DNA from 2 places in the Alkalilimnicola ehrlichii MLHE-1 genome. Region 1 is predicted to be linked to the other one. Evidence: riboswitches for the same ligand, from Rfam matches in the RefSeq annotation. Region 1 holds a riboswitch; the other holds the start of a gene.
The links. Region 1 has a riboswitch for cobalamin ahead of MLG_RS14260 (cobalamin-binding protein). Riboswitches for the same ligand answer to the same signal wherever they lie in the genome.

Region 1 (14,675 bases):
AGCCGCGCCGCTGGCACCCGCTGGTGGGCTTCGGGCGCGTTGCCGTCGCGCTGGAGCGGGGCCTGAACCGGGGCGGTGCGCGCCAGGTCAAGGGCGCGCTGGCCCTGGCGCTGCTGGTGCTGCCCCTGACCACGGCCCTGGCCTGGCTGGCCCAGGGGTCCTGGCTGATCAGCGCCGGCCTCCTTTACCTGGCGCTGGGGCTGCGCAGCCTGGACGAGCACGCCCGGGCCATACAGGCCCCACTGGAGGACGATCGGCTGGCATCGGCGCGGGAGGCGCTGGCGGGCGTGGTGAGCCGCGACACCGGGACGCTGGATGCGACCGGGGCCTCCGGCGCAGCGGTGGAGTCGGCGCTGGAGAACGGCGCCGACGCCGGTTTTGCCAGCCTGTTCTGGTTTCTGCTCGCCGGACCGGCCGGCGCGGTGGCCCATCGGCTGATCAACACCCTGGATGCCATGTGGGGTTACCGTACCGCCCGGTTCAACGCCTTCGGATGGACGGCGGCGCGCCTGGATGACCTGCTCAACTGGGTCCCCGCCCGGCTCACCGCGGCGGGGTACGCCCTGTGCGGCGACACCCGCCGGGCCCTGCACTGCTGGCGCGAGCAGGCCGGCCGCTGGGAGAGCCCCAACGCCGGCCCGGTGATGGCCGCGGGGGCTGGCGCCCTGGGGCTGCGGCTGGGTGGCCCCAGCCGTTACCGGGGCCGGCTGAAGGCGCGCCCGGTGCTGGGCCAAGGGCGGCCCGCCAACCCCGGCGACATCCGCCGCGCCACCCGCCTCGTGCAACGCACGCTGGTGCTCTGGCTGGTCCTGATCACCCTGGGAGGTATGGCATGGCACCTGACCACGGCGGCGGGCTGAGGGCGGCGGCGAGCGCGTGGGGCCGCCCCCCGGCCGACTGGCTGGATCTCTCCACCGGCATCAGCCCCTGGTCGTGGCCGGTCCCTGCGATACCCACCCCCGTCTGGCAGCGGTTGCCGGAGCCCGACGGGTTGCCGGACATTGCCCGCACCTGGGCCGGCGCGCCGGAGCAGGCCGGCTGCCTGCCGGTCCCCGGCACCCAGGCGGTCATTCAACGCCTGCCCCACTGCCTGCCGCCATCGCGGGTGGGCGTGCCGCACCCCGGCTACGCCGAACACGCCCATTGTTGGCGGCAGGCCGGCCACCACGTCATCCCCCTACCCCACGATTCGGTGGCACCGCCACTGGAGACGCTGGACGTGCTGGTCTGGATCAACCCCAACAACCCCACCGGCCGGCGCACCCCGGCGGGACGATTGGCGGCCTGGCACCGGCAACTGGCGGCCCGTAGCGGGTTGCTGGTGGTGGACGAGGCCTTCATCGATACCGAGCCAGTAGCCAGCCTGGCCACCCTCACCGGCTCGGAGGGCCTGCTGGTGCTGCGCTCGCTCGGCAAGTTCTTCGGTCTGGCCGGCCTGCGCGCCGGACTGGTCTTCGGCCCCCGCGCCCTCTGCGCCCGGCTGGACGCCGAGCTGGGCCCCTGGGCCGTCAGCCACCCCGCCCGCTGGGTGATGGCCCGCGCCCTGGCGGACCGGCCATGGCAGGTGGCACAGCGTTACCGTCTGGCCGGGGCGGCCCAACGGCTGGCCGATTGCCTGGCCCACCATGGCCTGCCGCCGGCGGGCGGCACCGGGCTGTTCCAGTACTGCCCCCACCCCCGGGCCGCCACCCTGCACGGGGCCCTGGCCGCCCGGGGCATCCTCACCCGACACTTCGCCGAGCCCTCGGCGCTCCGCTTCGGACTCCCCGGCCAGAGCCACGACTGGCGGCGGCTGGAGGCGGCGCTGCGGGCCGCCAGCCCGGACCGGGAAGGGGGCGAGCCCCTGCACCACGTTGACGGCCCCCGCGGCGATTGCTAGCGTCTGCGCTCCCGCCCCAGGTTTCCCGGCCCCTGCGCCGGGATGAAACGGGAAGTCGGTGCCAGTCCGACGCTGCCCCCGCAACGGTGATTGAGCGGAAACGGCCACCACGCCACTGTGCCCCGGCACGGGAAGGCGGCCGCTTCGGGGTCCCCACCACCCCGGCTCATCAGCCCGGAGACCGGCCTGGGTGCGCCATACCACGCGTCGCGGAGGGCGACGCCGAGGGAGCCCGAGTCATGCCCGATACCGCCACACCCGCACGTCGCCGCCGCCTGCCCGGACTGCTGGCCGGCCTGGCCCTCTTGCTATGGGCGGCCACTGGCGCAGCGCAAGGGCCCGCTGCCGAACCCCGCTGCGTACGCGACGACCTGGAGCGGGAGATCTGTGTCCAGGCCGCCGAGCCCCGCATCATCAGCCTGGCCCCCCACATCACCGAACAGCTCTTTGCCGTCGGCGCCGGGGCACTCATCGTCGGCACGGTCAACTTCAGCGATTACCCGCCGGAGGCCGAGGCCATCCCCCGGGTGGGCGGTTACAACCGCATCGACGTGGAGCGCGTGCTCGCCAAGGCGCCCGACCTGGTGGTGGCCTGGCGCAGCGGCAACCCCCGCGCCCACGTGGAACGCCTGGAGGCCCTCGGGCTGACGGTCTACGTCAGCGAACCGCGCCGCTTCGAGGACGTGGCCCGGGCCCTGGAGCGCCTGGGCCGGCTCGCCGGCCGGGAACAGGCCGGGGCGGAGGCGGCCGACGGGTTTCGGGATGAGGTGGCGGCGCTGCGCCGGCAGTATGCTGACCGCGACCGGGTCTCGCTCTACTACCAGATCTGGGATCAGCCGCTGATGACCGTGAACGACGAGCACCTGATTGGCGAGGCCATCGCCCTCTGCGGCGGGTGGAATGTCTTTGGCGACAGTGACCGCCTGACCCCCAAGGTGGACCGCGAGAGCGTGCTCGGCGCTGACCCGGAGGCCATCCTGGCCAGCGGCATGGGCGAGGAGCGCGAGGACTGGGTGGACGAGTGGCGGGCCTGGCCGGCGAGTACGGCGGTACAGCGCGACAACCTCTTCTTCATCCCCCCCTCGCTGCTCCAGCGCCACACGCCGCGCATCCTCGAGGGCACGCGGCTGCTCTGCGAGGCGCTGGAGACCGCCCGTGGGCGCCGGCCGGAGTAGCTGGCAGTGACCCGACTGCCCGCCATCGTGGCCGTCCTGGGGTGCGCCGGCCTGGCCAGCCTGTTGCTGGCCATCGCGGTGGGCAGCGTGGCGTTGACGCCGGCCGAGGTCTGGGCCGGGCTGCGCGGCGAGGGGCTGCCGCTGCACAACACCCTGGTTCGGGAACTGCGCCTGCCCCGCGCCCTGGCCGCCTTCGCCACCGGCGGCCTGCTGGCAGTGGCCGGGGCGTTGATGCAGGTGCTGCTGCGCAACCCGCTGGCCGACCCCTATGTCCTGGGCCTTTCCGGTGGCGCGGCCGTGGGCGCCCTGCTGGCCATGCTGGCCGGCCTCGGCATGGCGCTGGTCTCCGGCGCCGCCTTCGCCGGTGCACTGGCCTCCACCCTGCTGGTCTTCGGGCTCGCTCACGGCACCGGCAGCTGGACCCCCACCCGCTTGTTGCTGACCGGCGTGGTGGTGGCCGCCGGCTGGGGCGCCAGCATCAATTTCATCCTCGCCCTCAGCCCCACCCAGGAGCTGCCCGGCATGCTTTTCTGGCTGATGGGCGACCTCTCCCACGCCCGCGATCCCCGGGTGCCCCTGGGGGTGCTGGTGTTCGCCCTGCTCTGCGCCTGGCCGCTGGGCCGCAGCCTCAACGTGCTCGCCCGGGGCAGCCTGCAGGCGGCCGCCCTGGGCGTGCGGGTCCGCCCCCTGGAGTGGACGGTCTACCTGGCCGCCTCCCTGCTCACGGCCACCGCCGTCACCGTGGCCGGCAGCGTCGGCTTTGTGGGCCTGATCGTCCCGCACATGCTGCGCCTGGTGCTGGGCAACGACCAGCGGATCATCCTCCCGGCGTCGGCCCTGGCCGGGGGCATACTGCTCACCCTGGCCGACACCCTGGCGCGCACCCTCATCGCCCCGGAGCAACTGCCGGTGGGGGTGATCACCGCGATGCTCGGTGTACCTGTCTTCCTCTACCTGCTGCACCGGAGCCGCTGACATGGCCACGCCGCTGCTGAGCCTGCACGATCTGGTCATCCACATCCCCGAGCGCGAGTCGGGCGAACCGCTGGACCTGGCCGTGCACCCCGGTCAGTGCTGGGGGATCCTCGGCCCCAACGGGGTCGGCAAGACCACACTGCTGCACACCCTGGCCGGGCTGCGCGCGCCGCGCCGGGGCAGCGTACGCCTGGCGGGCACCCGGCTGGCCGAGCTGGGCCGTCAGGCCGTGGCCCGGCGGATGGCCCTGGTCTTCCAGGACCACCACGACGGCTTTCCCGCCACGGTGCTGGAGACGGCGCTGATCGGCCGTCATCCCTACCTGCGTGCCTGGGATGTGGAATCCCCCGAGGACCTGGCCATCGCCCGCGGGGCGCTGGCGCGGGTGGACCTGGCGCACCTGGAGCACCGGCTGATCGCCACCCTCTCCGGCGGTGAACGCCAGCGCCTGGCCATCGCCACCGCCCTCACCCAGACCCCGGAGCTCTACCTGCTGGACGAACCCACCAACCACCTGGATCTGCACCACCAGTCCCGGGTGCTGGCCCTGATCCACGAGGAAGTGGCCCGGGACGGCGCCGCCGTGCTCTCCCTGCACGACGTCAACCTGGCCGCCCGCCACTGCGACCACCTGCTGCTCCTCTACCCCGATGGCCAGGCCTGCTGGGGCGCCACCGACCGTATGCTGGTCCCGGAGGCGCTGGAACGGCTTTACGGCCAGCGCCTGGCCCGCGGCCAGGTGGGCGGTGTGCCCATCTTCATACCCCACTGAAGGAGTCCACAGCGCAATGAGCGACACGCCCTGGTGGCACACCCCACCGCCACGACCCGACACCGCCCTGGCGGCGCGCGCCCGGCGCCGGCTGGACACCCTGATCAAGCCGCCCGGCTCGCTGGGCCGGCTGGAGGCGCTAGCCGCAACGCTGGCTGCCCAGCAGGGCCGGCCCGAACCCCAGGTGGAGCGGGTCCATATCAGCGTCTTCGCCGCCGACCACGGCGTCTGCGCCGAGGCAATCTCCAGCGTCCCGCAGGCCGTGACCGCGGGTATGGTACGGCGCTTCTCCGCCGGCGATGCGGCCATCGCCGTGCTGGCGCGCCAACTGGGGGCGGGGCTGGAGGTCATCAACCTCGGCACCCTCGAACCCCTGCCCGCCCTGCCGGCCGTGGTGGACGCCCGACTGGCGCGCGGCACGGCGAACATGCGAACCGGGCCGGCGATGGACCGGGAGACCGTCGCCGCGGCTCTGGAGGAGGGGCGGCGGGCCTTCCGGCGGGCCGGCGACTGCGACCTGTTCATTGGCGGCGAGATGGGAATCGGCAACACCACGGCGGCCGCCGCGCTGGGCGGGGCCCTGCTGGGGCTGGGCAGCGAGCTGGCCGGCCCGGGCACCGGGCTGGACGCGGCGGGGGTGGAGCGGAAGCGGGCGGTCATCGATCAGGCCCTGCACCGGCATGGGCCCCACCTGGCGTCGCCGCTGGAGGCCCTGCGCCGGGTGGGCGGGCTGGAGATCGCCGGCCTCACCGGTGCCTTCATCGCCGCGGCCCAGGCCCGCAGCCCCGTGCTGGTGGACGGGTTTATCGCCACGGTGGCGGCGCTGACGGCGGTGCGGCTGAACCCGGGCGTGCGGGACTGGCTGCATTTTGGCCACCACTCCGCCGAACCCGGCCACACCCGCCTGCTCCAGACGCTGGCGGCCGAGGGGCTGCTCGACCTGGGGATGCGCCTGGGCGAGGGCACCGGGGCTGCGGCCGCCGTCCCGCTGCTGCGCATGGCCTGCGCGCTCTACCGGGAGATGGCCACCTTCCAGGAGGCCGGGTTTACTTAATGGTCAGGGGCTGGCCCGCCACCGTGAACACCACCTGTTCGCAGCGGGCCGCAACCGCCTGATTGAGCTCCCCCAGGGCATCACAGAAGCGCCGGCCCAGGGGGTTGGGGGGGACCAGGCCCATGCCCACCTCGTTGCTGACCAGGATGATCCGGCCCGGCAGCGTGGGCAGCACCTCCAGCAGCCGCGCCTGCTCGGTGGCCAAGCGCGCCTCGCCGGCCAGCAGCAGGTTGGAGACCCACAGGTTCAGGCAGTCCACCAGCAGGCAACGCCCTTCGCCGGCGGCCTGGCCAAGGCCCTCGGCCAGCGCCTCCGGCACTTCCAGGGAGCGCCACTCGGGGGGGCGGCGCTCCCGGTGGCGGCGGATCCGCTCGGCCATCTCGGTATCATCGCTCTGGCGGGCGGTGGCCAGGTAGGTCACCGGCCACCCGCAGCCCCGGGCCAGCTGCTCGGCGTAGCGGCTCTTTCCCGAGCGGATGCCGCCGGTGATCAGGGTGCGCATCACTCGGGCCGCAACGCCGCAATCACCGGTGCGCTCTCCGGACGCACCCCGCGCCAGATCAGAAAGGACTCCGCAGCCTGCTCGACCAGCATGCCCAGGCCATCCACCGCCATTGCGGCGCCGTGCGCCCGGGCCCAGCGCACGAAGGGGGTGGGCTGATCCCCGTAGACCATGTCGTAGCAGGTGGCGCCCGGCGCCAGCAGATCGTCGGGCAGCGGCGGCAGCTCACCGGCCAGCCCGGCGGAGGTGCCGTTGATCACCACGTCGAAAGGCCCTTGCAGGCGGTCGAACCCCACCGCGGACAACCGGCCCTGGTCGGCGAAGAGCTCCACCAGGGCCTCCGCCCGCGCCACCGTGCGGTTGGCGATCACCACCTCACCGGGCGCCTCGGGCAGCAGGGCCGGCAGCACCCCGCGCACCGCACCGCCCGCGCCAATGACCAGCACCCGCCGTCCCTGCAGCGCGGCACCGTGGTTCACGGTCAGATCCCGCACCAGACCGGTGCCGTCGGTGTTGTCCCCCACCAGCCGGCCGGCCTCCGCCAGCAGGGTGTTCACTGCCCCGGCCCGCTCGGCACGGGGCGCGCGCCGGTCGACCAGGACCCAAGCCTGCTCCTTGAAGGGGACGGTGATGTTCAGCCCCTTCCCGCCGCTGGCGAAGAAGGCGCGCACCGCCGGCTCGAAGCCCTCCAGCGGCACCCGCATCCGCTCGTAGGCGATGGCCTGGCCGGTCTGCTCGGCGAACATCCGGTGGATCTCGGGCGACTTGCTGTGCTCGATGGGGTTGCCCATCACGGCATAACGGTCCGTCATAACCACTCCCGGGCTGGCATAGTTGCGCCAGGGATTGTAACCGGACCGCGGCCGCGATGCGCCAGTGGCCAGGACAGGCCCCGGGTCAGCCGCCAAAGGCCAGCATCAGCAGATAGAAGAAGAAGACCGCCAGGATGCCGCCCGCCGGCAGGGTCACCAGCCAGGACATGAACACACCACCCACCACGCGCAGGTTCAGCGCCGCAATACCGCGGGCGAGGCCGATACCGAGCACCGCGCCCACCAGGGTCTGGGTGGTGGAGATGGGCAGGCCGAAACCGGAGGCGAAGACCACCGTGCCGGCGGTGGCCAGACCGCAGGCGAAGCCCCGGCTGGGGGTGAGCTGGGTGATATTGCTGCCCACCGTGGCGATCACGTGGTGGCCCAGCATAAACAGGCCGGCGACGATGCCACCACCGCCCAGCAGCAGGATCCACAGGGGCAGCTCGGCCTGGGCCGTTACGTCGCCATCACTGGTCACCACACTGACCACCGCCGCCACCGGCCCGATGGCGTTGGCGACATCGTTGGAGCCGTGGGCGAAGGCCATGGCACAGGCCACCACCACCATCAGCACACCGAAGACCCGCTCCACCGAGGCGAAGTGGAAATCCCGATCGGCGCTGGGGTCGACCCCGATGCGCGCCACCAAGCCCTTGCCCACCAGCCACAGTGCCACGGCGAAGAACAGTGAGTAGCCATAGCTCTGCGCCTCGCTGATCTCCAGCCCCAGATGACCCAGGCCCTTGAGCAGGGTGACCGAGGCGATGACAAAGCCCGTCAGGCCGATGTAGACCGGCACCCAGACGCGGGCCGCGCGGAGCGGATCGGGGGTGTCAAAGACCAGGTACTGGACACTGCGGAAGAGCAGGAAACTGGCGATACCCGCCAGCACCGGCGACACCACCCAACTCGCCACCACGGTGCCCACCACCCCCCACTGCACGGCGCTCCAGCCGACAGCGGCGATGGCGAAACCGACCAGCGCGCCGATGATCGAGTGGGTGGTGGAGACCGGCCAGCCCTTCTTCGAGGCCACCAGCAGCCAGGTACCGGCGGCCGCCAGGGCCGCCAGCATGCCGAAGACCAGCACCTCCGGCGAGTCCTCCATCAGGCCGGCGTCGACAATGCCGCTGCGCACCGTGGCGGTGACTTCACCCCCGGCCAGGACGGCCCCCGCGAACTCGAAGATCGCCGCCACCACCACCGCCTGGCGGATAGTGAGCACCTTCGAGCCCACGGAGGGCGCCATGGCGTTGGCCACATCGTTCGCCCCGATGCCCCAGGCCATGAACAGCCCGAAGGCGGCGGCCAACACCAGGTATACGACACCGTATTCCATGCGTGGCTGGCGCTCCCTCAGCGGGCCATCAGGATTTGCAGTCGGCTTCCGGTCTGCTGGGCCCGGTCCGCCAGGGTCCCCACCCGTTCGATCAGTTGGTAGAGGAACATGACATCGACGGGGGGGATGCGTGGCTCCAGCTTCTGCAGCAGGCTGCGCAGCTGGACCTGCATACGGTCGGTGTCATGCTCGATGGCGTCCAGCTTGTCGAGCATTTCCTGCACCACCTCCACCTCGGCGCCGCGGAAACCGGTCTCCACCAGCTCGTCCAGCTGGTCCACGGTGTTCTTGGCCTGGCGGGAGGCATCGATGGCGCGGTTGAGAAAATCCATGAAGGGATCGACCAGCGGCTCCGGGAGCTGCATTTTGCGACCCAGCACCAGGCCGGCGATGTCCTTGGCCTTGTTGGCGATGCGGTCCTGGGCACGCAGCAGTTCGAGGAAGTCGGCTCGGTCGAAAGGCATGAACATGCTGTGGGGCAGTTTGTTGCGCAGTTCCTTCTTAAGGGCGTCGGCCTCGCGTTCAAGGTCGGTGACCCGCTGCTGGGCCGTGGCCACGGCGTTGTAGTCGCCCTCGGAGACCGCCTTGAAAAGGGGCACCAGCGCCTCGGCACAATCCAGCACCTTGGCCATATGGTGCTGCAGGGGGCTGACAGGCGAGCGCCCAAAGATGGATGAGAAGTAGCTTTTCATGGGCCCGGATTCCGGGTGTCTGCCGGGCCTTGAATACTACAGCAGGGGAAAGCGCTTGATAAAGTAGAGCTTGGGCTGATCGCCGCTAAGCCCCCTTCTGCAACCAGCGCGCCGCCGCCTCCGCATGGTAGGTAAGGATACCGTGGGCACCGGCGCGCACGAGGCTGGTCAATGCCTCGAGCACACAGGCCCGCTCGTCCAGCCAGCCGTTCTGTGCCGCGGCCTTGAGCATGGCGTACTCGCCGCTCACCTGGTAGGCCAGGGTCGGCACCCCGAACTCATCCCGCACCCGGCGGATGATATCCAGATAGGGCAGCCCCGGCTTGATCATCACCATATCGGCGCCCTCATCCAGATCCAGGGCCACCTCGTGCAGGGCCTCGTCGCTGTTGGCCGGATCCATCTGATAGGTCTGCTTGCCCGCACCCTTCAGCGCCGAGGCCGAGCCCACGGCATCCCGGAAGGGGCCGTAGAAGCTGGAGGCATACTTGGCGGCGTAGGACAGGATGCGCACATTGCGGTGCTCATGCGCCTCCAGCGCGTCGCGGATGGCGCCGATGCGTCCGTCCATCATATCGGAGGGCGCCACCACGTCGGCACCGGCATCGGCATGGCAGAGCGCCTGGCGGACCAGCACCTCCACCGTCTCGTCGTTGAGGACGTAGCCCTCCTCGTCGATCAGCCCGTCCTGACCGTGGCTGGTGTAGGGGTCTAGGGCGACGTCGGTGATCACACCGAGCTCGGGGAAGTGCTCCTTGATGGCGCGCACGGCCCGCGGAGCCAGGCCCACCGGATTGGCCGCCTCACGGGCATCCTCACTCTTGTGCTCCGGCGGGATGACCGGGAACAGCGCCACCGCCGGGATCCCCAACCCGACGATCTCCTCCAGGTGGCGCAGGGTCAGGTCGATGGAGCGCCGCTCCACCCCGGGCATGGAGGCCACCGCCTCGCGACGATCGTCACCCTCGAGCACGAACAGCGGCAGGATCAACTGATCCACACTCAGCCGTGTCTCCCGCACCAGCCGGCGGGAGAAGGCGTCGGCGCGCAGCCGCCGCATGCGGGTCCGGGGATAAGCGCTCATGCATCCACCCCCCCGGCCTCACGGGCGCGGCGCACGGCCCGCTCATGCTCGGCCTTGATCCGTGCCACTTCCTCGCCCCACTCGGCGAGCTTCTCCTCGTACAGATCCATGATGCAGGGGATACAGCCGCTGCCACAGCACTCGGAGGGGTCGGGCTTCTCCGGCTGCGGCGGCAGCGAGGGTTCGGGCGGCAGCTTGGTCACGGGTCAACTCCTGTTCATCTTCAGTCGCTATTCTCCCACAAGCCCCCCCTGTGGCTGAAGTCATCCATTCGGATGGCGCGGCGGTAAACCGCGCTCTCAAGTACTTTTTTCGCCGACCGAATCCCGCTACGTTGTGGCGGAATGGTTAACCAGGAGCCCCGCTGATGACACCTCCCACCCGCGTACTCAACTGGATGGCCCTATTCATTGTGGCGGTGGGCGCCGTCTGTGCGCTGCTCTGGGTCCCGTTGCTGGATGCCTTGCTCGCCAACCCGGTGTTCAACGGCATGATCCTGATGGCCCTCTTGGTGGGGTTGGCCATCAACGTGCGCCAAGTGGTCATCCTGGCCCCCGAGGCCCGCTGGGTGGACGGCATGCGTCAGGGCTATTCGGACCAGGGTCCGGGCCCGCGCGCCAGCCCGTTGCAGGCCCTGCGCCACACCATGAGCCGGCGCGGGGAGCGGCCACGGCTCTCCACGCTGGCTGCGCGCACCCTGCTGGACGGCGTGCGTGGCCGCCTGGACGACAGCCGCGACCTCTCCCGCTACTTCATCGGGCTGCTGATCTTTCTCGGTCTGCTGGGCACCTTCTGGGGCCTGCTCGACACCCTGGGGGCCATCGGCTCGGTACTCGCCGGGCTGTCGCCGGAGGGCCAGGAGGCGGCGTCCCTGTTTGCCGCGCTGCGCGATGGTCTGCAGGAGCCGCTTGCCGGCATGGGCACCGCCTTCAGCTCCTCGCTGTTCGGGCTCGGCGGCGCCCTGGTGCTCGGCTTTGTCGACCTGCAGACCGGCCACGCCCAGAACCGCTTCTACAACGAGTTGGAGGAGTGGCTCTCCGGCTACGTCAGCACCGGTGGCACGGTGGCCGACGGCGAGCAGGCAGTCCCGGCCTACATCGAGGCCCTGCTGGAGCAGACCGCCGACAGCCTGGACAAGCTGCAGCGGACCATGCAACGCGCTGAGGACCAGCGCCACGGCCACGTCGATGAGACGCTCATGCACCACCTGCGCAACATGGACACCTGCCTGATGCGGCTGCTGGAGGACATGCCCACCCACCGCACCCAACTGACCGATGAGCTGCGCAGCGAGATCCGGCTGCTGGCTCGCACCCTGGCCGGCAGCCGCGGGGCCGGAGGCCGCGATGCTTGAGGACACCCGCCGCCGACGCCGGGGGCTGAACATCTGGCCGGGCTACGTGGACGCCCTGGCCACCCTGCTGCTGCTGTTCGTCTTCGTGCTGTCGCTGTTCATGGTGGCCCAGTACGTCCTCAGCGACGCCCTGTCCGGGCGCGAGGCGGCGTTGGCACGGCTGCAGGCCGATATCGACGCCCTCACCGAGATCATCGCCCTGGAACGGGAGGAGCGTGCCGGGGTGGAGGAGGAGCTGGCCGAGCTGGAGGCCCGGCTGGTCGCCACCCTCGCCGAGCGCGATCAGGCACGCGCCCGGGTCAGCACCCTGGAGGCACAGCAGGCCGCCCTCGAGGACAGTCTGGCCGATCAGGAGGAGGCCCTGGACGAGGCGGCGGCGCGCCGCGCGGAGCTTCGGGACCGGCTGGCCGGCCGCGAGGCGGACCTGGCCCGCGAGCGCGCCCTCACCGACGAACAGGCCGCCCGCATCGACCGGCTGCACCGGCAGATCATCGCCCTGAGAGAGCAGCTCACCGCCCTGTCCGAGGCACTCGACCTCAGCGAGGCCACCGCCGCGGCCCAGCGCGCCGAGATCCGCGATCTCGGCCAGCGCCTCAATCTGGCGCTGGCGGAGCGGGTGCAGGAACTGGCCCGCTATCGCTCGGAGTTCTTTGGTCGGCTGCGCGAGGTACTGGGTGATCACCCGGACATCCGGATTGAGGGCGACCGCTTTCTGTTCCAGTCCGAGCTGCTGTTCGCTACCGCCTCGGCGGATCTCGGTGGCGAGGGCCGGGAGCAGCTCGAGGGGCTGGCCACCACCCTGCACGAATTGCGCGGGCGCATCCCGGACGACCTGGACTGGGTCCTGCAAGTGGAGGGCCACACCGATCGCCGCCCCATCCGCACCGCCGAGTTCCCGTCCAACTGGGAGCTCTCCACCGCCCGCGCCCAGACCATCGTGCGCTACCTGATGGACCAGGGCATCCCGCCGGAACGGCTGGCCGCCGCCGGCTTCGCCGAATACCATCCGGTGGACGACCGCGACACCCCGGAGGCCTGGGCCCGCAACCGGCGCATCGAACTGCGATTGACCAACCGCTAGCGGCCGGACGATGGGTGCCGGGGCGGCCCACGGGACTTGGAGGAAGGCATGGCATCATCCCCACCCACGGTATTCTTCGCCCACGGCAAGGAATCCGGCCCCTGGGGCCGCAAGATCACCGCCCTGGCGGAGGTGGCCCGCGCCGCCGGCTTCCAGGTGGAAAGCCCCGACTACAGCCACACCCATGACCCCGATGAGCGGGTGCGCCAGCTACTGGCACTGGCACCGCAGGCGCGGTCCCGGCCGCTGGTGCTGGTCGGCTCCAGCATGGGCGGTTATGTCTCGGCCGTGGCCGCCGCCACCATCCCCGTGGACGGGCTGTTCCTGCTGGCCCCCGCCCTCTACCTGCCGGGCTACCCGGCGCAGCCCCACTGCCAGGCCCGGCAGATGACCGTGGTCCACGGCTGGAATGACGACATCGTGCCGGTGGACAACGGCATTCGGCTGGCACGGGAACACCGGGCCCGGCTGCATGTGCTGAATGCCGGGCACGATCTCAACGAGACCATCCCCTGGCTCTGCGCCTGTTTCGACCGCTTTCTCGGTGAGGTCCAGGCCCGATAACGCAAACGGCCCGCCATGATGACGGGCCGCCTGCCATGACCTGCCAGCGCCACAATCAGGTCAGGCGGGTGCGTCGCTCCACCAGATCGTGGATGATGGGGGTGAGGATCAGCTCCATGGCGAACCCCATCTTGCCCCCCGGCACCACGATGGTGTTGCGCCGAGACATGAAGGAGTCCTTGATCATGTTCAGCAGGTAGGGGAAGTCGATCCCGAACTTCTCCGGCTTGCGGAAGCGGATCACCACGAAACTCTCATCGTGCGTGGGGATATCCCGCGCGATGAAGGGGTTGGAGGTGTCCACCGTGGGCACGCGCTGGAAGTTGATGTCGGTGCGCGAGAACTGCGGCGTCAGGCAGGTGACATAGTCCTCCATCCGGCGCAGGATGGTGTCCACGGTCTTCTCCGCCGCGTAGCCCCGCTCCGCCTGGTCGCGGTGGATCTTCTGGATCCACTCGAGGTTGACGATAGGCACCACCCCGATCAGCAAGTCCACCCACCGGGCCACATCCACCTCCTCGGTGACGACCCCGCCGTGCAGCCCCTCGTAGAAGAGCAGATCGGTACCCGATTCCACCCGCTCCCAGGCGGTGAACTCGCCCGGGGCCACCCCGCGGTGCTCGGCCTCCTCGTCATTGTGCACATAGTAGCGCCGCTCACAGCTGCCGGTCTCCGAGTACTCGCGGAAGGTGGACTCGAGCTTGTCGAACAGGTTCGCTTCCGGGCCAAAATGGCTGAGATTGCGCCCATCTTCGTTGGCCTGCTTGATCGCCTGCTTCATCTCCTGCCGGTTATACCGGTGAAAACTGTCACCCTCGACGATGCAGGGTGCCACATGCTCACGATGGAAGATGTGCTCGAACGCATCCTTGACAGTACTGGTCCCCGCTCCCGAGGACCCGGTCACGGCGATGATGGGATATTTTCTGGACATGCTTGACTCCTCCTGACGCCGGGGCGCGCCGCCTCTACGGAACGGTCACACCCGGTCTGGTTTATGAGGCGGTGGGCCCGGGCCGCTCGGCCTGGGCCAGTTCCGCCCGCATGCTTTCGATGGTTTTCCGGTAATCGTCCGTCCCGAAGATCGCTGAGCCGGCCACGAAGGTATCGGCCCCCGCCTCGGCCACCGCGCGGATGTTGTCCACCTTCACCCCGCCATCCACCTCCAGGCGGATGTCCCGGCCCGAGGCATCAATCAGTGCCCGCGCCTCGCGCAGTTTGTCCAGGGTGCCCGGGATAAACTTCTGCCCGCCAAAGCCCGGGTTCACCGACATCAGCAGCACCATATCCACCTTCTCCATCACGTATTTCAGGACATCGAGCGGCGTGGCCGGGTTGAACACCAGTCCGGCCTTGCAGCCGCAATCGCGCACCAGTTGCAGACTACGG
Region 2 (14,675 bases), 830 kb from region 1:
GCCTACGAGGATGACGGCCACGACGCCGGTCACGGCCGGGGTGAACTGGTGGTGCGCCAGCCCTTTCCGGCCATGCCGGTGCGGTTCTGGAACGACCCGGACGGGAGCCGCTACAAGGGCGCCTACTTCAAGACCTTCCCGGGTGTCTGGGCGCATGGCGACTACGTGCGTTTCACCGAGCACGGCGGGGCGGTGATCTACGGCCGCTCCGACGCCACGCTCAACCCCGGTGGCGTGCGGATCGGCACCGCGGAGATCTACCGCCAGGTGGAGCAGGTGCCCGAGGTGGCGGACAGCCTGGTGGTGGGTGAGCCGGTGGACGGTGACGTGCGGGTACTGCTGCTGGTGGTGATGGCCGAGGGCCAGACGCTGACCGAGGCGCTGGAGCAACGGATCAAGCAGGCGATCAAGGAGAACGCCAGCCCGCGGCACGTGCCGGGGCGGATCGTGGCGGTGCCGGATATCCCCTACACCCGCAGCGGCAAGAAGGTCGAACTCGCCGTTGCCCGCATGCTGCAGGGGCGCGAGCCAGGCAACCGGGGCGCCCTCAGCAACCCCGAGGCGCTGGATGCCATTGCCGAGCGATTGTAAGCCGGCGACGGGGCATGCCGCCCGTTGGGTCAGAGCCGGTAGATGGCCGGGGTGGTCCCCAGGGCAGCAGCAAACAGGCCCGCGCCCAGCAGCAGGATGATCAGGCCACCGGCCAGCGCCACCCAGTCACCGGCACCGGCCAGCAGCCCGCCATGGCCGTTTACGTCCCGGGGGTCAACGTGGTGGTTGTGACCGAAACGGCAGACAGGTACACAAGGGCCGCCCGGTCTGGCGTTTCCCCATTATTTACGAGCGTATTGGGATCAGCGTTGGGCTGTCAGCAAACTGGTCGGGGATGATGGGCGGCTTGGGCCTATGAGGTCGTCGCCACCAGTGGTAATAAACGCGTCGTGCGGACTGGAAGAGCCGCTGCCAACCGGCAAGCAGCGAGGATAAGGGAAATATCGGCTGGTTCCCCCGCTTTGGCGCCGAGCCTGCACGCCCTCGAGCTGAAAGCCCTGCTTGGTGAAGCGGTACCCCTCCTCGCATGCCCACCGATCCAGGTACGCCTGGATCAGTCGCTCACCCTGGCGTCGGCCCCGGCCCCGGCCCCGATCCCCGCCCCGGCCAATCACCCATAAGGGCGCTCCAGACACATGGCGCTGAACCGTCTCCATCACCGAGAGCAAATCCGTATTCTCACTGCGATGGCCCGCTCGCGCCGAGGAGAGCAGCCGCGTGAGCAGGGGCAATGTCTGACCGCTGCCCAGATCCGGTGCCACCACGCTCATCAGCGGATAACCGCCCACCTTCAGCAGCTTGCAGACCCGCCCTGGAAAAAATGGGGAGACACCAGCCGGGTGGGTGGTGCGGGAGCAAAGCGACGAAGCAATCCATTACCCGGTGATGGTCAAGACATAAAGACTGCTTCGCTACGCTCTTGATGAACATGGCCAGACGCTGCGGGCGCCCCCTACCCTCACTGCGAGCGCGGTCCCCCCCCACCGTCACTGCGAGGAGGCGAAGCCGACGTGGCAGTCTACCGCCCTGGATCGCCGCGGGCCTTCGGCCCTCGCGATGACGGGTGGGGCGCCCCCCTCGCGATGACGGGGGGAAAGCCTTCGGCCCTGGCAATGACAGGGGTGCCCCGTTCCTCGTTGATTCGGGCCCGCGCAGCGGGGCGGGGGGCTCGCAATGACGGGCCAGGGTATTCCTCAGCGTTTCCCCTGGGTTGCCACCCGGGTCTGCGCCTGGCCGTAGCGCTCGCGCAGTATCTCCGCCGCCGCCACCATGTTCTGCAGCGCCGGCTCCACTTCCGCCCAGGCACGGGTCTTCAGGCCGCAGTCCGGGTTCACCCACAGCCGCTCCACCGGGATGCGCCGGGCGGCCTTCTCCATCAGCCTTACCATCCAGTCCACCGACGGGGTGTTCGGCGAGTGGATGTCGTACACCCCGGGGCCGATCTCATTGGGGTACTCGAAGCCCTCGAATACCTCCAGCAGTTCCATGTCGGAGCGTGACGTCTCGATGGTGATCACGTCCGCGTCCAGTGTGGCGATGGCGCCCATGATGTCGTTGAACTCCGAGTAACACATGTGGGTGTGGATCTGGGTCGCATCCTGCGCCACCGAGGCGGTCAGGCGGAAGCAGTCCACCGCCCAGTCCAGGTAGCCCGGCCACTGCCGCTGCTGCAGGGGCAGGCCCTCGCGCAGGGCCGGCTCGTCGATCTGGATGGCCGGGATGCCCGCCGCCTCCAGGTCGGCCACCTCGTCGCGCAGCGCCAGGGCGATCTGCCGGCAGGTCTCCGAGCGGGGCTGGTCGTCGCGCACGAAAGACCACTGCAGCACGGTGACCGGCCCGGTGAGCATGCCCTTCATGGGCCGTCCGGTGAGCGATTGGGCGTATTCGCTCCACCGCACCGTCATCGGCCGCGGGCGGCTGACATCCCCGTAGATGATGGGGGGTTTGACGCAGCGGGAGCCGTAGCTCTGCACCCAGCCCGCGCGGGTGAAAGCGAACCCGTCGAGCTGTTCGCCGAAGTACTCCACCATGTCGTTGCGCTCGGCCTCGCCGTGGACCAGCACGTCCAGCCCGATCTCCTCCTGGCGCGCCACGGCAAAGGCGATCTCCTCGCGCATGCGTGCCTCGTAGGCTTCGGGCGTGAGTCGGCCAGCCTTCAGATCGCGGCGTGCCGCGCGAATCTCCGCCGTCTGCGGAAAGGAGCCGATGGTGGTGGTGGGGAACAGCGGCAGTGCCAGGCGTTTGCGCTGTTTGCGGGCCCGTTCCGGGTAGGGTTGCCCGCGCTGGCGATCGGCCGGCCCGACGCGCTGCATGCGTTCCGCCACCTCGGCCTTGTGGATGTGCGTCGAGGCCTGGCGGTCGGCCAGGGCGGCGCTGGCTTCCGCCGCTGCCTGTTCGTCCGCGGCGCCGGCGCGGTCACCCAGCAGCCGGCCCAGGACGACGAGCTCGTCGAGCTTCTGGCGGGCGAAGGCCAGCCAGCGCCTCAGTTGCGGTTGCAGCTCGGTCTCCAGATCGAGGTCCACGGGCACGTGCAGCAGAGAGCAGGACGGCGCCAGCCAGAGCCGCTCCCCCAGCCGTTCGCGCACCGGCGCCAACGTCCGGGCCAACGCGGCCAGGTCGCTGCGCCAGACGTTGCGGCCGTCGATGACCCCCAGCGACAGGACCTTGTGCGGTAGCAGCCGGTCGAGCACGGCGGTGAGCTGGTCGGGATCGCGCACGCAGTCGATGTGGATTCCGTCCACCGGCAGGTTCAGGGCGGTGGAGAGGTTCTCGCCCAGGCCCCCGAAATAGGTGGCCAGCAGCAGCTTGACCGGGCCGGCCTGCAGCCGGTGATACGCCCGCTCGTAGGCCTGTTGCCAGTCGGCGGGCAGGTCCTGTACCAGTGCTGGTTCGTCCAGCTGTACCCACTCCACGCCCTGTTCGCCCAGTTGCTGGAGGATCTCGCCGTAGACATCCACCACGCCGTCCAGCAGGTCGAGGCGGTCTAGCCCGGGGGACTTGGCCTTGCCCAGCCAGAGCCAGGTGAGGGGGCCGGTGAGCACGACCTTGACCGGGTGCCCGGCGGCCCGGGCCTCGGCCACCTCGTCGAACAGGCGCCGGGAGGCCAGCCCGAAGCGCTGATCGGCGTGCAGTTCCGGGACCAGGTAGTGGTAGTTGGTGTCGAAGTACTTGGTCATTTCGCAGGCGGCCGCCGGCTCACCGGTGGGTGCCCGGCCCCGGGCCATGCGGAAGGTGGTGTCCAGGTCCACCGTCTCGCCCGCATCGCCGAAGCGCGGGGGGACGGCGCCGAGCAGGGCGCTGACGTTGAGTACATGGTCGTAGAAGGCGAAGTCGCCCACCGTCACCCAGTCCAGGCCCGCGTCCCGTTGTGCCTGCCAGTGCCTGGCGCGGAGCTCGCGGCCGGTGCGCTCCAGTTCCGCCTGGTCGATTTCGCCCTTCCAGTAGGCCTCCGTGGCGCGTTTTAGCTCCCGGCGGGCCCCGATGCGCGGATACCCCAGTACATGAGTGGTACTCATGAAAACCTCCGTCGGTATTGAATGATTCGCGGCAGTTTCCGCGTTGGGGTATCATGAATCAATCGCGCCTTTTTCAATTGGATGATTAAATTTTCTCATGAACACGCTGGAACTGCGCCACCTGCGCACCCTGGCCACGGTGCGCGATACCGGCTCGCTGAGCGCGGCGGCGCTCCGACTGCACCTGACCCAGTCCGCGCTGTCGCACCAGGTCAAGGATCTGGAGGCCCGCCTGGGCCAGACGCTGTTTCTGCGCAAGAGCCGCCCGTTACGCTTTACCCCCGCCGGGCAGCGGCTGCTGGACCTGGCCGACGAGGTGCTGCCCCGACTGCGGGCCACCGAGCAGGAGCTGATGCGCATGAGCGGGGAACGGCCGGGGCGCCTGCACCTGTCCATCGAGTGCCACAGCTGCTTTCAGTGGCTGCTCCCCACCCTGGATCAGTACCACCGCCAGTGGCCGGAGGTGGAGATCGACATACCGGAGGGCCACCAGTTCGACGCCCTGCCGGCGCTGGGGAGCGAGCAGCTGGACTTGGTGGTCACCGCCGACCCGAGGCCATTGACCGGCGTGCACTATGAGCCGCTGTTCCGCTACCAGTCGCTGCTGGCCGTGGGCCGCAACCACCGCTGGGCCGGCCGGGACTGGGTCGCCCCGCAGGAGCTGGCCGAGGAGACGTTGATCACCTATCCGGTGGAGCACGCCCGGCAGGACATCTTCACCCAGTTCCTGGACCCGGCCGGCGTGCGCCCCCACCGGGTGCGCACCGCTGCCATGGCCGTGCTGATGATGCCACTGGTGGCCAGTGGCCGCGGGGTTTGCGGGATGCCCAACTGGGCGCTGGCCGAGTACCTGGAGCAGGACTACGTCTGTGCCCTGAGCCTGGGCGAGGGGGGTGTCTGGCGCACGTTGTACGCCGCCACCCGGGAGGAGGATGGCCACCTGCCCTGGATGGCGGACTTTCTGCGCACCGCCCGCGAGACCGCCTTTCGGGTACTGAGCGGCATTCGCCCCGCCTCAGCCTAGTCCCACTGCAGGGCGCCCCCGGTGCGGTAGTCGGTGACCCGGGTTTCGAAGAAGTTCTTCTCCTTCTGCAGGTCCATCACTTCGCTCATCCAGGGGAAGGGGTTGGTGGCCCCGGGGTAGAGCTCCTTCAGCCCCAACTGGGCGCAGCGGCGGTTGGTGATGAAGTGCATGTACTCCTCGCACATGTCGGCGTTCAGCCCGAGCATGCCGCGGGGCATGGTGTCGCGGGCGTAGGCGACTTCGAGTTCGACCGCCTCGCGGAGCATGGTCAGCACTTCCTGCTCGAAGTCGTTGGTCCAGAGTTCGGGGTTTTCGTGGCGGATCTGGTTGATCACGTCGATGCCGAAGTTCAGGTGAATGGACTCGTCGCGCAGGATGTACTGGTACATCTCGGCGATGCCGGTCATCTTGTTCTGCCGGCCCAGGGAGAGGATCTGGGCGAAGCCGGTGTAGAACCACATGCCCTCGAAGACCACGTAGAAGGCCACCAGGTCGCGCAGGAAGCTTTGCGCCCCCTCCCTGGAGGTGGTGTCGAAGTGGCCGCTCTCGAGATTCTGGGTGTATTTCAGCGCCCAAGCGGCCTTGTCGGTGATGCTGGGCACTTCGCGGTACATGTTGAACAGCTCACCCTCGTCCAGGTCGAGGCTCTCGACGATGTACTGGAAGGTGTGGGTGTGGATGGCCTCCTCGAAGGCCTGGCGCAGCAGGTACTGACGACACTCGGGGTTGGTGATGTGGCGGTAGATGGCCAGGACGATGTTGTTGGCGACCAGGGATTCGCTGGTGGCGAAGAAGCCCAGGTTGCGCTTGATCATCAGCCGTTCGTCGGCGGTGAGGCCGTCGGGGTGGCGCCAGAGGGCGATGTCGGCGCCCATGGGCACCTCGGTGGGCATCCAGTGGTTGTTGCAGCCGGCCAGGTACTTCTCCCAGGCCCACTCGTACTTGAGGGGCAGCAGCTGGTTCACGTCGGCGCGGCAGTTGATCATGCGCTTCTCGTCCACGCTGACGCGGTGGGCGCCGGCTTCGATGGCCTCCAGGCCGGTGGCGTTCTGGTTTTGCATGGTGTTCTCCTTATGTTGTTCCCTTTAGGTCGGCTTGAATGTCGTTGACTTTGTCCTGTCCTTTCCAGTCCGCGGCGGGGGTGCTTGAGGGTGGATCGGGTGGCCTGACGGTGAGTCCGGGTAGCGGGCGGGCGGATTTCGCTTCAGGGGACGCCGCAAGTACGTCCCTGTAGGCTCGTCGCTGGCCATCCCTGGCCAGCGACGCCCCTGAATCGAATTCCGCCCGCCCGCTACCCGGACTCACCGTCGTGATCGCCGGTTGCCCTCCGCCGCGACTCTGGTGTCGCGGGTTGCTCGGCCGTGCGCTGGAGACGGGACGGAGCCGGGTGGCTGCAGTGGGTGTCGGTAGTGGGCTGCACTCCGTAAGCCACTTCCCTGTCGGTTGTCAGGGCTGGCCGGGGGGATCGGGGACGAATCGTAGGCAGCAGGGATGCTGCCTACGAGCCTACAGGGACGTATTCACGGCGTATTCGTCCCCGATCCCCCCGGCCAGACCGTTCCGGCACTAAAACGAAGTCGTCCCACCCGACCGGCGCTCCAGCACGCCCGGATCAGCAGCCCCGGATCACCCGAAACTACTGACACGCCTCACACTCCGGATCATCAACCGAACAGCTCTGCCCACCCCCCGGCGCCGCGCTCACCGCGTTCAACCGGTTGGCCCGCGCCGGGTCCATGGTGCTCTTCTCCACCTGGGTGGCCCCGGTGCTGCGCAGGTAGTAGGTGGTCTTCAGCCCCAAGCGCCAGGCCTGGCGGTAGAGCGCATCCAGCTTCGGCCCCGAGGGCTCGGCCATGTAGAGGTTCAGCGACTGGGACTGGTCCAGCCACTTCTGCCGCCGGCTGCCGGCCTGGACCAGCCACTCCGAGTCCAGTTCGAAGGCGGTGGCGAAGCGCTGTTTCAGTTCCTCCGGTACACGGCCGATGGGCTGCACGCTGCCGTCGTAATACTTCAGGTCATTCACCATCACCGCATCCCACAAGCCGTACGCCTTCAGCGCCCGGACCAGGGCCGGGTTCACCACGGTGAACTCGCCGGAGAGGTTGGATTTGACGTACAGGTTCTTGAACGCCGGCTCGATCCCCTGAGAGACCCCGACGATGTTGGCGATAGTGGCCGTGGGGGCGATCGCCAGGCAGTTGGAGTTGCGCATGCCGGTGCGCACCTTCTCCCGCAGGGCGGCCCAGTCCAGGCTGGACGAGGTGTCCATGGTGCAATCGCCATCCCGTGCCTCCACCACCCGCTGAATGGAATCCAGCGGCAGCTCACCGCGCTGCCAGAGCGAGCCCTCGAAACTGGGGTAGGCCCCCCGTTCCCGCGCCAGGTCCGCCGAGGCCTCGATGGCGTAGTAGCTGATCGCCTCCTGGCTGCGGTCGGCGAAGGCGACCGCCTCGTCGCTGGCGTAGGGCAGGTCCTGGGCGTAAAGCGCGTCCTGGAACCCCATCACGCCCAGCCCCACCGGGCGGTGGCGCAGGTTGGCGCGGCGGGCCTGGGGCACGCTGTAGTAGTTGATATCGATGACGTTATCCAGCATGCGCATGGCGGTGCGGACCGTGTTGCGCAGCCGCTCGTGGTCCAGACCATCGGGGGTGGTATGGGCCGCGAGGTTCACCGAGCCCAGGTTGCAGACGGCGATCTCTTCGTCCGAGGTGTTCAGGGTGATCTCCGTGCACAGGTTGGAGCTGTGCACCACACCCGCGTGCTGCTGCGGGGAGCGCAGGTTGCACGGGTCCTTGAAGGTGATCCAGGGGTGGCCGGTCTCGAACAGCATGCCCAGCATGCGGCGCCAGAGCTGCTTGGCGGAGACCACCTTGTAGTTGCGGATCTCACCGCGCGCCGCCCGGGCCTCCAGGTCTTCGTAGGCGGCCTTGAACGCCTGGCCGTAAAGCTCGTGCAGGTGAGCGGCATCGTCCGGCGAGAAGAGGGTCCAGTCGGCGTCGGCCTCGGCCCGCTGCATGAACAGGTCGGGCACCCAGTGGGCAGTGTTCATGTCGTGGGTGCGGCGGCGGTCGTCGCCGGTGTTCTTGCGCAGCTCCAGGAACTCCTCCACGTCCAGGTGCCAGGTCTCCAGGTAGGCGCAGACCGCACCCTTGCGCTTGCCCCCCTGGTTCACCGCCACGGCGGTGTCGCTGGCCACCTTGAGGAAGGGCACCACGCCCTGGGAGCGGCCGTTGGTGCCCTTGATGTGGGCGCCCATGGCCCGAACGCGGGTCCAGTCGTTGCCCAGGCCGCCGGCAAACTTGGACAGCAGGGCATTGTCGCGGATGGCGCCGTAGATACCGCCCAGGTCGTCGGGCACGCTGGTCAGGTAGCAGCTGGAGAGCTGCGGGCGGCGGGTGCCGCTATTGAACAGCGTGGGGGTGGAACTCATGAAGTCGAAGCTGGAGAGCAGCCGGTAGAACTCGATGGCCCGCTCCTCGCGCTCCACCTCCTGCAGGGTCAGGCCCATGGCCACGCGCATGAAGAAGGCCTGGGGCAGCTCGAAGCGGGTGCCGTCCCAGTGCTGCAGGTAGCGGTCGTACAGGGTCTGCAGGCCCAGGTAGTTGAACTGCAGGTCGCGCTCCGGCATCAGGGCCTCGGCCAGCCGCTCCAGGTCGAAGGTCAGCAGCTGTTCGTCCAGCAGTTCCAGTTCCACCCCGCGCCGGATGTAGCGGGCGAAGTAGTCGGTGTAGCCAGGGTCGGCGCCGGGTGCGCCGTCGTAGGGAAAATCGAGAAAGCGCAGGGCCTCGCCGTTGAGCTGGTGTTGCAGCAGGCGCGCGGCCACGTGGCCATACGCCGGCTCCTGCTCGATCAGGCTGCGGGCGCTCAGGATCAGCGCCTTGTGCACCTCCTGCTCGGTGACCCCGTCGTAGAGGTTCCGCCAGGCCTCGCGGGCCACGCGCTCGGGGTCGGTATCCGCCAGCTCATGGCAGGCGTGGTGCAGCACCCGGCGCAGCAGCGACTCATCCAGCGGTACCTGCTCACCGTCGGTGCGGGTCATGTGCAGCCGCGGCGGCTCGTCCGTGGCCTCCTGGCGGCGCTTGCGAGCGTGTTCCTCGCGGTAGAGTACGTAGGCGCGGGCCACCTTGTGCTCGCCGGCGCGCATCAGCGCCAGCTCCACCTGGTCCTGGATATCCTCGATGTGGATCGGGGTGGCGGTGGGGCGCCGGGTCAGGGCCTGGACCACCTGCGCGGTGAGTTCGGCGGTGACCTGCTGGATGCGGGCGGCATCGGCCGATCGCTCGCCCTCCACGGCCAGGAAGGCCTTCTTCATGGCCAGCTGGATCTTGTCGGGGTCGAAGGCGGTCAGCGCGCCGTTGCGGCGGATGACCTGCTGGGTATCGCTCTGGGCCGTTGGTGCGGCCTCGGCAGCCTTGGCGGACATGAGATTCCTCCTGCTCGTCCAGATGAACCGGGAGGAACCGACGCGAGGGATGTGAGGGCAGGGCGCACGCAGCGGAGCGCGACGGGCGGTTGGCTGCAGCGAGGGCGTCCTGTCCCCGGGCACCTTTGACGCGAAGGTTCCGGGCTCGGCACACCCGCCGGGGGTGGCCGGTCCTCGGAGGTATTCGGGCTCGACAGCGGCCTGGACGGCCCTGTCACACCGTTGCGCGACAGCCCCGGATTCTCACCGGTGTTCCCCTCCGTTGGCCACATATCGTGTGGCGCACGAGGACAGAGCCCAATATATGGGCTTTGGGGGCTAAGTGCAAGCCGCTGGTACGCGGGGTGGGTCAGGCTTTGGGGCGCCCTCGCGGGCGGTGGTGGCTGGACTATGATGGTGCGGAGACGGTCGCTCTGACCGCAGAAGCCAGTCGCCTAAGGGTATGCCATTTTGTTAGTGGCGCCGGGCTTTTAATCCCGCACCCTGCTGAGCAGAATGGTCGAGGCCAATAACCAGCCGGCGCCCCAGAGGCGTCTGCGGATCCGAACACCGAATAGAGGGAGCAGGACGTGAAACCGGAAACCCTGGCAATCCACGCGGGCTACAGCCCGGACCCGACCACCAAGGCGGTGGCGGTGCCCATCTACCAGACCACCAGCTACGCCTTCGACAACACCCAGCATGGGGCGGATCTGTTCGACCTCAAGGTGGAGGGCAACATCTACACCCGCATCATGAACCCCACCAACGCGGTGTTGGAGCAGCGGGTGGCCGAACTGGAGGGGGGTATCGGCGGGTTGGCCGTGGCCTCGGGTATGGCGGCCATCACCTACGCCCTTCAGTGCATCACCCGGTCCGGTGACAATATCGTCTCCACCAGCAAGCTCTACGGCGGCACCTACAACCTGTTCGCGCACACCATGCCCAACTTCGGTATCGAGGTGCGTATGGCCAGCCACGACGACTTTGACCGGCTGGAGGCGCTGATCGATGGCAAGACCAAGGCGGTCTTCTGCGAGACGGTGGGCAATCCCTCCGGCGAGCTGGCGGATATCGGGCGGCTGGCGGAGATCGCCCACCGTCACGGGGTGCCGCTGATCGTGGACAACACCGTGCCCACGCCCTTTCTCTGGCGGCCGATCGATGACGGCGCGGATATCGTCGTGCACTCACTGACCAAGTTCATGGGCGGTCACGGCACCACCGTGGGCGGGGTCATCGTGGATTCGGGCAAGTTCCCCTGGGCGGACCACGGCGAACGCTTCCCGATGATGGTGGAGCCGGACCCGTCCTACCACGGGGTGGTCTATACCGAGGCCCTGGGGCCGGCCGCCTTCATCGGCCGCTGCCGGGTGGTGCCCCTGCGCAATACCGGCGCCGCGCTCTCGCCCATGAACGCCTTCCAGCTGCTGCAGGGGATCGAGACCCTGCACCTGCGCATGGAGCGGCACAGTGAGAACGCCCTGGCCGTGGCGCAGCACCTGCAGAACCACCCGCAGGTGACCTGGGTGAAGTATGCCGGCCTGGAGTCCAGCCCGGACGACCCGCTGGTGCAGAAGTACATGCGCGGTGGTATGGCCTCCGGCATCCTCTCCTTCGGTATCCGCGGGGGCAAGGAGGCCGGGGCGAAGTTCATTGATGCCCTGCAACTCATCACCCGCCTGGTGAACATCGGTGACGCCAAGTCGCTGGCCACTCATCCGGCCACCACCACCCACCGCCAGTTGAACGAGGCGGAGCTGGAGCAGGCGGGGGTCAGTCAGGACATGGTGCGCATCGCGGTGGGCATCGAGCACGTGGACGACATCATCGCGGACATCGACCAGGCCCTGGAGGCCGCAAAATAGCCCCCGAGAAATAGACCCCTAAAAAGCAGACCTATGGGCCCGTCGCCATCAGGGCCGGGTGGTCCCGGGTCCTGCAAGCGCCCCTGCCGGTGTCTGTGTACCGCCAGGGGCGTCCCTTCTTAGGCTGGATTATTGGACGGGGCGGGCCCAGACATCTTTCGGGCTATGGCGCTTGAGGATCTCCTCGGCCTCGCGCTGCCCACTGTCCGGCACCATCACCTTCACCTGGATGTTCTCCTTGTCGAGAAAGACCTTCTCCTGGTCATAACCATCGGAGATCAGTTCATCGACCGCATTGCGGGCGGCCTCTTCGCTCTCGTATGCAGCGGTCACGGTCTGTGCCATAAATGCGTTCCTCTCGGAGTGGGGGTGTTCGTCAGCGGACCCAACGGCCCGGAGGCCGTTACTCCCAAAGGTAGACAACAGCCGCGCATATTTCCCGATTCAGGCTCAGTCGAACACCACCGTGCGGTTCTGGTAGACCAAGGTCTTGCGTTGCACATGCAGCCATACGGCACGTGCCAGCACCAGCTGCTCCAGGTCACGCCCCTTGCGCACCAGGTCGCTGACCGCGTCGCGGTGCGTCACCCGGGTGACGTCCTGCTCAATGATCGGGCCGGCGTCCAGGTCCTCGGTGACGTAATGGCTGGTGGCACCGATGATCTTCACCCCGCGCTCATGGGCCGCGTGGTAGGGCCGGGCCCCGGCGAAGGCCGGCAGGAAGGAGTGGTGGATGTTGATAATGCGCTCCGGCCAGGCGTGGATGAAATCGGCCGACAGGATCTGCATGTAGCGGGCCAGCACCGCGAAGTCGACCCGGTACTCGGCCAGCAGGTCGTTCTGTTGGCGTTCCACCTTGGCCTTGGTGTCCGGCGTGACCGGCAGGTGGTAGTAGTCGATGCCGAAGCGCTCGGCCACCGGTCGCAGGTCCGGGTGGTTGCTGATGATCAGGGGGATGTCCACCGCCAGCTCGCCGGTTTGCCAGCGGGCCAGCAGGTCGTAAAGGCAGTGCGCCAGCCGCGAGACGAAGAGCGCCATGCGCGGCCGTTCATCCGAGAAGTGCAGCCGCCAGGTCATCTCGAAGGGCTCGGCCAGCTGCCGGCGGAAGGCCTCGGCGATACCGTCGGCGGGTAGGGCAAACCCCTTCAACTCCCATTCGGCCCGCATAAAGAAGACGCCCTGTTCCACATCCACGTGCTGGTCCAGGTCGACAATGTTGCCGCCGTGTTCCGACAGGAAGCGGCTGATGGCGGCGACGATGCCGCGCCGATCCGGGCAGTGGATGAGCAGGATGGCGGTGCGACTGGCGGTATCACTCATGGCGGGGCTCGATGGGGTTGTGTTTTTGACCGGGTTGTTTCGCCCCAGCGTTATACCACATCACGCCCGCCGTTGAGCCGAGTGCGGCCTGCCGTGGAGCCGCACACTGAACCGCGAGAAGATCCATCAGGCACACTGAACCACCCGGCGGCAGCGACCCCCGACCTCGGACCAGGGACGGTCCGGGGCGTGGTCAGATGGGACGGCCGGCGCCCGGCGCGAGGGCATGGCGCCGGCCATGCCACCGTCAGGTCCCCAATCGCCGGTACTTGATACGGTGGGGGTTGAGGGCCTCGTCGCCCAGCCGCTTCTTGCGGTCCGCCTCGTACTCCTGGTAGTTCCCCTCGAACCAGGTCACCTGGCTGTCGCCCTCAAAGGCGAGGATGTGGGTGGCGATCCGGTCCAGGAACCAACGGTCGTGGGAGATGACCATGGCGCAGCCGGGGAAGGCGAGCAGGGCCTCTTCCAGGGCGCGCAGGGTCTCCACGTCCAGGTCGTTGGTGGGCTCGTCCAACAGCAGGGTATTGCCGCCGCTGCGGAGCAGCTTGGCCAGGTGCACGCGGTTACGCTCACCGCCGGACAGATCCCCGATGTACTTCTGCTGGTCCGAGCCCTTGAAGTTGAACCGGCCCACGTAGGCGCGGGACGGGGTCTCGTATTTGCCCACCTTGATGATATCCAGACCGTCGGAGATCTCTTCCCAGACGGTCTTGCTGCCATCCAGGCTGTCGCGGGACTGGTCCACGTAGGCGAGTTCCACTGTGTCCCCGACCTCAATGCGGCCGCTGTCCGGCTCGTCCTGACCGGTGATCATGCGGAACAGCGTCGTCTTACCGGCCCCATTGGGGCCGATGATGCCCACGATGCCGCCCGGGGGCAGGTTGAAGCTCAGGTCCTCATACAGCAGCTGATCGCCAAAGGCCTTGCTGACGCCATCGGCGATGATGACCTTGTTGCCCAGGCGCGGACCCGGCGGGATGTAGAGCTCCTGGGTCTCGTTGCGCTTCTGGAACTCCTGGCTCTGTAGCTCCTCGAAGCGGGCCAGGCGCGCCTTGCTCTTGGCCTGGCGGCCCTTGGGGTTGCTGCGCACCCACTCCAGCTCGGCCTTCATGCTGCGGCGGTGGGCGGCCTCCTGTTTGGCCTCCTGCTCCAGGCGCTTCTCCTTCTGCTCCAGCCAGGAGCTGTAGTTGCCCTCCCAGGGGATGCCGTGGCCGCGGTCCAGCTCCAGGATCCAGCCGGCGACATTATCAAGGAAGTAGCGGTCGTGGGTGACGGCCACCACGGTGCCCGGGAACTCCGCCAGGAACCGCTCCAGCCAGGCCACCGATTCGGCGTCCAGGTGGTTGGTGGGCTCGTCCAGCAGGAGCATGTCAGGGGCCGAGAGCAGCAGGCGGCAGAGCGCCACACGGCGGCGCTCACCGCCGGATAGCTTGCTGACGTCCGCCTCCCAGGGTGGCAGCCGGAGGGCGTCGGCGGCTTGTTCGAGCTTGCGTTCCAGCTCCCAGGCACCGGTGGCATCGATACGGTCCTGGAGCTTGGCCTGCTCGGCCATCAGTGCCTCAAAATCGGCGTCCGGCTCGGCAAACTTCGCGGAGATCTCGTCGAAGCGGGTCAACAGTGCCTTGATCTCGGCCACGCCCTCCTCGACGTTGCCCCGCACATCCTTGCTGTCGTCCAGCTGGGGCTCCTGCGGGAGGTAGCCGATCTTGGTGCCAGGCTGGGCGCGGGCCTCACCCTCGAACTCCTGGTCCACACCGGCCATGATCCGCAGCAGGGTGGATTTGCCGGAGCCGTTGAGCCCCAGCACGCCGATCTTGGCGCCCGGGAAGAAGGACAGCGAGATGTCCTTAAGGATGGTCTTCTTGGGCGGCACGATCTTGCTCACCCGGTTCATGGTGTAGATGTACTGCGCCATGGGACTCCGTCCGGTTGCTGGTGAGCCGGGCCCGCCACGGGGCGGTCCGGACTCCAGGGGTTGGTGTGAACCGGGCATT

Region 2: another riboswitch for cobalamin. It lies ahead of MLG_RS10665 (ribonucleoside-diphosphate reductase subunit alpha); the one in region 1 lies ahead of MLG_RS14260 (cobalamin-binding protein).

Annotation. Positions count from the first base shown of each region.
Region 1 is NC_008340.1:3,203,256-3,217,930, forward strand. Features, by position in the region: gene cbiB (adenosylcobinamide-phosphate synthase CbiB) at 1-860, shown strand, start outside; gene cobD (threonine-phosphate decarboxylase CobD) at 833-1,879, shown strand; cobalamin riboswitch at 1,881-2,083, shown strand; gene MLG_RS14260 (cobalamin-binding protein) at 2,119-3,054, shown strand; gene MLG_RS14265 (FecCD family ABC transporter permease) at 3,061-4,029, shown strand; gene MLG_RS14270 (ABC transporter ATP-binding protein) at 4,031-4,801, shown strand; gene cobT (nicotinate-nucleotide--dimethylbenzimidazole phosphoribosyltransferase) at 4,818-5,855, shown strand; gene cobU (bifunctional adenosylcobinamide kinase/adenosylcobinamide-phosphate guanylyltransferase) at 5,848-6,357, opposite strand; gene aroE (shikimate dehydrogenase) at 6,357-7,169, opposite strand; gene MLG_RS14290 (inorganic phosphate transporter) at 7,255-8,511, opposite strand; gene MLG_RS14295 (TIGR00153 family protein) at 8,529-9,203, opposite strand; gene hemB (porphobilinogen synthase) at 9,289-10,287, opposite strand; gene MLG_RS14305 (oxidoreductase-like domain-containing protein) at 10,284-10,490, opposite strand; gene MLG_RS14310 (hypothetical protein) at 10,655-11,641, shown strand; gene MLG_RS14315 (peptidoglycan -binding protein) at 11,634-12,722, shown strand; gene MLG_RS14320 (alpha/beta hydrolase) at 12,771-13,286, shown strand; gene MLG_RS14325 (phosphoribulokinase) at 13,342-14,220, opposite strand; gene rpe (ribulose-phosphate 3-epimerase) at 14,282-14,675, opposite strand, start outside.
Region 2 is NC_008340.1:2,377,267-2,391,941, reverse strand. Features, by position in the region: gene MLG_RS10685 (acetoacetate--CoA ligase) at 1-591, shown strand, start outside; gene metE (5-methyltetrahydropteroyltriglutamate--homocysteine S-methyltransferase) at 1,746-4,067, opposite strand; gene MLG_RS10675 (LysR family transcriptional regulator) at 4,165-5,091, shown strand; partial or broken gene MLG_RS10670 (ribonucleotide-diphosphate reductase subunit beta) at 5,088-6,155, opposite strand; gene MLG_RS10665 (ribonucleoside-diphosphate reductase subunit alpha) at 6,728-9,514, opposite strand; cobalamin riboswitch at 9,673-9,819, opposite strand; gene MLG_RS10660 (O-acetylhomoserine aminocarboxypropyltransferase/cysteine synthase family protein) at 10,084-11,361, shown strand; gene MLG_RS10655 (SPOR domain-containing protein) at 11,491-11,706, opposite strand; gene purU (formyltetrahydrofolate deformylase) at 11,812-12,681, opposite strand; gene ettA (energy-dependent translational throttle protein EttA) at 12,929-14,596, opposite strand.